Regions from separate parts of the Amygdalobacter nucleatus genome, predicted to be linked through region 2. Evidence: predicted binding sites of a transcription regulator. Region 2 holds the regulator's gene; the other holds the start of a gene.

Region 1 (3,794 bases), 550 kb from region 2:
AGCCATCTAGCCAACTTAACTGTTACTTCAGGCGTCCATATTTCGCCATATTTGAAATCTTGATACAAGCCATTGAAGCAGCCAGGACAGTTAAACGTACAGCCAGTCACAAAGACAGTTGAGCGAATACCTGGGCCATTTGCCACATCAAATTCACGTAATTGGGCGTAACGCATAACTTAATCCTTTCTAATTTAACTGTTTTACAATCGCAAGCAACAATAAAGAGTTAGCCATTTTCATAACTAACTCTCTGTCATTCAAAACCATATCTGGTTAAATATGTAAGACACGACTCTTAATCTCTTTCGTGCGTCCTTCATTCCAGAAATTAGAACCCAAATAGCCACAAGTTCGACGTACAACTGTCAACTTATTGCGATTATTATTGCCACACTGTGGGCAAGTCCAGATATTTTTATCATCTAGCTTTATCTCACCACTATATCCACATTCATGGCAATAATCGAGCTTAGTATTGAACTCAGCGTACATGATTGTATCGTAAATATACTGAATCATCTCCAAAATAGCAGCAATATTGTTCTGCATATTAGGTATCTCAACGTAAGAAATCATACCGCCTTTGGAAAGTGGCTGGAATTCTGCTTCAAACTTGAACTTATCAAACACGCTGATATGCTCGCGGACATCTACATGATAAGAGTTTGTGTAATAACCTTTGTCTGTGACATTTTCAATTTCACCAAAATGAGCTCTATCAATTGCACAAAATCTATGCGTCAAAGACTCAGCTGGCGTACCATAAACACTGAAGCCTAAACCAGTTTCAGCTTTCCACTTGTCAGCAGCATCATTAAGTTTGTGCATAACACGCAAAGCAAAGGCCTTACCTTCAGGCGTTGTATGGCTCTTACCTGTTACCAAATAACTAGCTTCGTACAAACCGATATAACCAATGCTCAAAGTTGAATAACCTTTTTCGAGGAATTTGGCAATCTTCTCGCCTTCCCCTAAACGTGCAATTGCACCATACTGCCAGTGTAATGGGCTAACATTAGAATTAACTGTCATCAGGCGTTCATGTCTAAGTAAAAGCGCTTTTTTAACAATCTGAAGTCGCTTATCGAGCATCTTCATATAGCCTTCTTCATCGCCACGATTTAGCAAACCAATTTGTGGCAAGTTCAAAGTCACAACGCCTTGATTGAAGCGGCCATCAAAGACATATTCACCCTTCTCATTTTTCCAAGGACTCAAGAATGAACGGCAACCCATTGGGCTAAAGACATTGCCTTCATACATCTTACGCATCTTCTTAGCTGAAATATAGTCAGGATACATGCGCTTAGCTGTGCATTCAGCGGCCAATTTTGTTAGATAGAAATAAGGTGCACCCTCACGAATATTGTGTTCATCCAAAACATAGATAAGTTTAGGGAAAGCTGGTGTAACGTAAACGCCGCACTTATTCTTAATGCCCTCAATTCTCTGTCTCAGAATCTCTTCTGTAATCATGGCAGCTTCTTTGGAGTATTCATTCTCAGGTGGGCAATACAAGAACAAGGTAACAAACGGTGATTGACCGTTGGTTGTCATTAAAGTATTGATCTGATACTGCACTGTCTGCACACCATCTTTGATCTCTCTTCTAGTTCTGCGCCAAGCTACCTCTTCAGCATTTTGCTGATTGGCTGCACTTACTTCTGCACCATAAACGTCTTTTTGTTCTTCTAAGACCTCAGCTAAATAGCGCTTGAAAGACTTGCGCACAAATGGAGCTAAGATGCGATCAAAGCCGTTTATGGACTGACCGCCATACTGGTTAGACGCAACTTGCGCAATAATCTGAGTTGTAACTGTACATGCCACGCGGAAAGTGTGTGGTGTTTCAATCTGATTGCCATTGATAACTGTACCGTTATTCAACATATCTTCTAGGTTGACTAAGCAGCAATTAAAAATCGGCTGAATTGCATAATCAAGATCATGGTAATGAATTGCGCCTGAATCATGTGCCTGCAAAATATCCGTTGGCATAATCTTACGACGAGCAATATCTTTGGAAACTTCACCAGCAATCAAGTCACGCTGCGTTGCGGCTAGGAAGGCATTTTTGTTAGAATTCTCATCCATAGCGTCACGGTTAGTTGCTTCAATCAAGCCAATGATGCCGGCATCTGTCGTGTTATCTTTACGTTTGAAGCTCTGTACAGCCTTGTAATTCTCATAAGCTCTAGCTGTAGCGGCATTGTCATGCTTGATCAAACTGTAATAAACCTGATCTTCAATCAAATAAATGGTAATAGCACGGGGAATATTTCTAGCAAACTCCTCAATTTCACATGCAATTTCTTCCGCTTGACCATCTACAAAATTACCTGTGGCGGAGTTCATGGCTTTTTCAATTGCAATCTTGATCTTCTCACGATCAAAAGCAACTACTTTACCATCACGCTTGATAACTTCTAATGACATAATGTATTCCAGTCCCCTCTAATTACTACTACAAAATATAGCGGTTAAACATTTTAAGGAAAAGCCTAAACTTCGAATTGCCATTCGATTTAAACACTACATATTGTGTTGTATGTAGGCCTAACGCTTGGAATTTTACCATGGATAGATGCAAGCTGCAAGCTACATTAAACTATCTCATAGCTAAGTAACGCCAGATATAGTAGCATAAGCATCGCCTATTTTGCAATTAAATTAAGTTTTCTTCCAAATCACATAGCGCAGATTAGCTAGCATACTGGCAAAAACACCTTATTTTGCTTATAAAGACTTAGCAGGTTTAAGTAACACAAGCGTATTAATCTTGTATTATTTGCTAGAAATCAATTTAATATACAAACTTTTCGCATTTAGCTTATAATTAAACGCGTATATAAGTATATTTACTATGAGGTAACAGCATTGAATACCAAGCACTTTCGTCAAGCTGACGGCGATCCATCTGAACAGACAGATAACGTAGATAAAACCAAAATTAAAAAAATTGGTCTCAAAACCTTATCTTTCAAACTTATCGGTCAAGCCAAAAATAAATCTAAACTAGCAATTTCACCTTTGTTTTATACTGCTGCTTATTATTTATTACGAGTAGTTTTTGCTATCTTTTTCCGTTTCACCTGTGAACGAAAGTTCGATAGTCAGAAATTACAAGGCCCAAGTATCATTATCGCCCCACACTCATCTTTGATCGATCCGCTTCTAGTTATGCTTGCTTTAGGCAGCCAGATGAAACTTCACTTTGTCGCAGGCAGCTTCTTACAAGAAGGCAAAGGCTTTTTACCTTGGATAACGGCCAAAATGAAAACCATCAACATTACGCAATTTAACAGCGACTACATTGCTGTTAAACAAATGTTGACGATGCTTAGAAGTAATGAATCAATTGCTATTTTTCCAGAAGGAGAACGCACACCTGATGGTAGACATGAACTTTTTTCAGACGCTTTCATCAAATTAGTTCAACGTGCTAAGGCCAATTTGATTTATTGCAATATTGATGGCGCCTTTCTCTCCTGGCCACGTTGGAGTGGTTACAAAGGCTTACGTTTTGGCAAAATTACAGCTACAAGCGAGCTTATCTATACAGGTGAACAAACGAGCAAGCTGGAATTAGATGAAATTCGGGAAAAAATGGCAGAGCTCCTGCAAATCAATGATTATCGCAATCAGTTATTGAGAATCAAAAACGGCAAAAAAGCTTATAACTATTGGCACTATAATCTCGCTCGCGGCTTGGACAATCTGCTTTACAGCTGCCCTAACTGTCAAGAGCACTTAGTCATTTATCAAGCTAACCGTAACAGTATTGCCTGCTC
Region 2 (3,794 bases):
AGCCAGCCATTAATCAAATAAAGCGTTAAATCAGACCAAATATCAACATGCTGATGAATCTGGATAATTCCCAAAGTTGAACCATAAACATTATAAATTGGTTTAACGACACTCAGCCACTTACCGCCTTCTTTGGCAAATAGGCCACGATAGGCATTATCATAGGCTGCACCTTGACGCGATAATTCAACTCCGCTATATCCACTAGGCACTATATAATTGCGGCTATTCAAAGAACGACTAAACACCTCTTTCAAGCTCTCAGGCATACCTGACTTGAAACGAATTTCGCCTTCTGAATCTAATAACCAAACATAACTGTTATTCGTGGTGGAAGCAATAATCTGCAAGCGGTCGTTGATTTTGTCTTGAATGCGATACAAATCGCTGATTTTCACAACCTTCTCATCACGAAATAAGTCTTCAAAACTCACAGCCGCCTTCTGCATTTCGAGCAGGCGGCCGCGGTTAATTGATGTAGCTAATATATTGTAATAGCTTAGAGTAAGCAATATAAAGCCCACTAGAAAAGTCAGGCACATCAAAAGACCTGTCTTAGTGTACAAATTAAAGAAGTGATATGTGCTATCTGCTTCCTGCTTAGGCGTCTTACGCCATGGAAAGATTGCCATCTCTAAAGCTTACCTTTTTCTTAATTATTGGTTTACTTCAAATTTGTAGCCAACGCCCCAAACTGTCTTGATCTGCCAGACATCAGAGCCACCAGTTGCATCAATACGTTCGCGAATACGTTTGATATGCACATCAACCGTTCTTGATTCACCATAGAAATCATAGCCCCAAACTTGACCCAACAATTGTTCACGTGTAAATACGCGATTTGGATGAGTTGCTAAGAAGAACAATAGTTCCAACTCCTTAGGTGGCATATCCAATTCAACCCCATTGACGACAGCTGTATAGCTGAGCTTGTCTACAGTGAAATTAGGATAAGAAACTCTATCTTCTGTCTGAGTCTTTGGTCCCTCCATCTTGGCATTGCTGCGGCGCAAAACAGCCTTCACGCGAGCCATAAACTCCTGGGCATCAAATGGCTTAGAAATGTAATCATCAGCACCGAGCTCCAAGCCAACAACTTTATCTAATGTTTCACTTCTAGCTGTCAACATAATAATTGGCGTAGAACTTGTCTTTCTAATTTCGCGGCAAATATCGTAACCATCTTTGCCAGGTAACATTAAGTCGAGGATGACAATATCTGGGCCATATTCAGTAAAGGCTGTATAGGCCTCCAAACCATTATTCACCGTCTTAACTGTGAAACCGTCTTTCATGAAATAAAGTCTTAAAAGTTCGCAAATATTGGCGTCATCATCAATAATTAGTGCTTTTTTCGACAAATTCAAATCACTCATCTTTTCCTCCATTTAATTTTCATTATCGTGTTTTTTATTTTGGTAAAGGCTGCCTAAAATCTGTTGAAAGCCTTCCAAATCGGTAAATTGACGATACACTGAGGCAAAACGAACATAAGCAACTTCATCCATATCCTTCAAATGATCCATCACCAGTTCACCAATCGTGCGACTAGGGATTTCCCGTTTCAACAAGTTATGCAAACTTCCCTCTATATTATCCACCATTTGACTAATATCTTCTGCACTTATCGGGCGTTTGCTACAGGACTTTAACACACTATTCATCAATTTATCACGGTCAAACGCCTCACGCGTACCATCTTTTTTGACCACAATCAATGGTAGATATTCTAATTTTTCATAAGTTGTAAAGCGACGCTTACAATTATTGCATTCACGCCGGCGCCGAATAATAGCGCCATCATCCATCGGTCTAGAATCAATAACCCGGTCACTATCTTCTTTGCAAACTGGACAACGCATCTAAGCTACCCTTTCCTTTTAACAAAAAGTGCTGACCATCAAAGCAATCAGCACCTTATGCGTCATATTCTAACTGCCAACAACACAATTATTCGTTGACATCCTCATCCTCAGAATAGAACCAAGGCAAAATCTTTGTACTCTTCTCAGTTTTTGCCTTAGGTGTTGATGAAGCATTACCATTCATAAAACTTGGCTTCTGCATATTAGGCTGCTTAGGAGCTACATATGCATTACGGTTGCTTGCAAAAGCACTTGTCTGTGGATTTGCAAAGCTATTGTTCAAGCTAGCCATCTTACCCTGTGCAAAACGAGATGTTGTTGGCTGGCTCTCACGTTGGCTCATTGAATTATTCAAGAAATCTGGCATAGCTGGTGCAACCTTAGCAACTGGTTGTGCCTTTGGGCTAGTCTGACTCTTAGCAAAAGAAAGGTCGCGACCGTTTGTATCCTTGTTGCGATTACGATTCTCATCAGTAAAGCCTGTCGCAATCAAAGTAACAGCGATTTGGTCACCCATAGATTCATCGTTGACAGCACCCATGATGATCTCTGCCTCTGGTGAAGCTGCATCACGTACCAAGGAAGCTGCCTTGTTGATCTCTTTGAGCTTCATGTCTGAACCTGTGAAGTTGATCAAGATCTTACGAGCACCATCGATAGATGTTTCGAGCAATGGGCTGTTCATAGCAAAGTTGATAGCTTCATCGACACGATTCTCGCCCTCAGCCTTACCAATACCTAAGTGACAAATACCAACATTGGTCATGATACGTTTAACATCGGCCATATCCAAGTTGATTAAGCCATTGACAGTTACCAAATCTGAAATGCCTAGGACACCAAACTCTAAGACTTCATCAGCCATCTTAAAAGCGTCAACTAAAGTTGTATCTTCCTGGCTAATTTCAAGTAATTTATCATTTGGCACGACAATCAAAGCATCAACATACTGTTCAAGTTCGCGTATACCTGCCTCAGCATTCATCATGCGCTTAGCGCCTTCGAAGCGGAATGGTCTTGTCACAACACCAACTGTCAAAATGCCCATATCATGTGCAATCTGAGCAATTACAGGTGCTGCACCTGTACCAGTGCCACCGCCCATACCAGCTGTGATAAACAGCATATCGGCGCCTTCTATTTTGTCTGCAATTTCCTCACGGGATTCATCAGCAGCTTTGGCACCAATTTGTGGATCAGCTCCAGCACCTAGGCCACGCGTCACTTTATCCCCAATTACGATCTTCTCATTTGCTTCTGTCACATCTAAAGCTTGCGCGTCAGTATTGATCGCAATATATTCAACACCTTCTGCTGGCTCAATCAACATACGTGTCAAAGCGTTACAGCCACCGCCGCCAACACCAACCACTTTAATCGAAGCGTAGTTCGATTTTTCCATTGCAATGTTCATTTACTACCTCAAATCACACAAAAGTTAGTTAAATTATAGGCTGCCTGTTATCTACTAACAGTGCTAATTTATAAACTATTTATAAATAATACACTATGTAATAATTGTAAACAAGCTGTCATATAGCTGTCGGCAAACTACTGGTACCAATTGACGTACTGTAATCAGCCTCTTATATTATATTACAATTTAATTACATTTGCTTGCCTTATGGCGTGGTACCTCTCCTTCAAGTAGATATGACGGATTAATTCTAGCTATCCTCTGATATTGTTCAGTCAAATCAGGCCGCTCCATCTCTATAAGGCTTTTACAAAAGTGTTTTGCAGAGGTTGTTTTTTCACACCATTTTGCCCCTTCAATAAGCACTGCCCCTTTAGACTATAGATGCTCTAGTAAAACTTGATCAGAAACTCTTTTGTAATATTTTTTTCATACTGCATCCCCAACTATAATATACGCAATTTAGTACCTAGGATCTTATAAATCGAGTATTTGGACTGTTTCTAATCGAG

What was found. Region 2 encodes NrdR, which represses ribonucleotide reductase genes. Its sites were predicted from a motif close to CACNANATNTNGTG; they were not measured.
Region 1: the regulator NrdR is predicted to act here: its motif matches at 2,534-2,547, upstream of nrdD (anaerobic ribonucleoside-triphosphate reductase).

Annotation. Positions count from the first base shown of each region.
Region 1 is NZ_JARFNM010000001.1:899,606-903,399, reverse strand. Features, by position in the region: gene nrdG (anaerobic ribonucleoside-triphosphate reductase activating protein) at 1-176, opposite strand, end outside; gene nrdD (anaerobic ribonucleoside-triphosphate reductase) at 277-2,439, opposite strand; gene PYS62_RS04110 (lysophospholipid acyltransferase family protein) at 2,881-3,794, shown strand, end outside.
Region 2 is NZ_JARFNM010000001.1:345,769-349,562, reverse strand. Features, by position in the region: gene PYS62_RS01590 (HAMP domain-containing sensor histidine kinase) at 1-632, opposite strand, end outside; gene PYS62_RS01585 (response regulator transcription factor) at 657-1,367, opposite strand; gene nrdR (transcriptional regulator NrdR) at 1,389-1,862, opposite strand; partial or broken gene ftsZ (cell division protein FtsZ) at 2,203-3,279, opposite strand.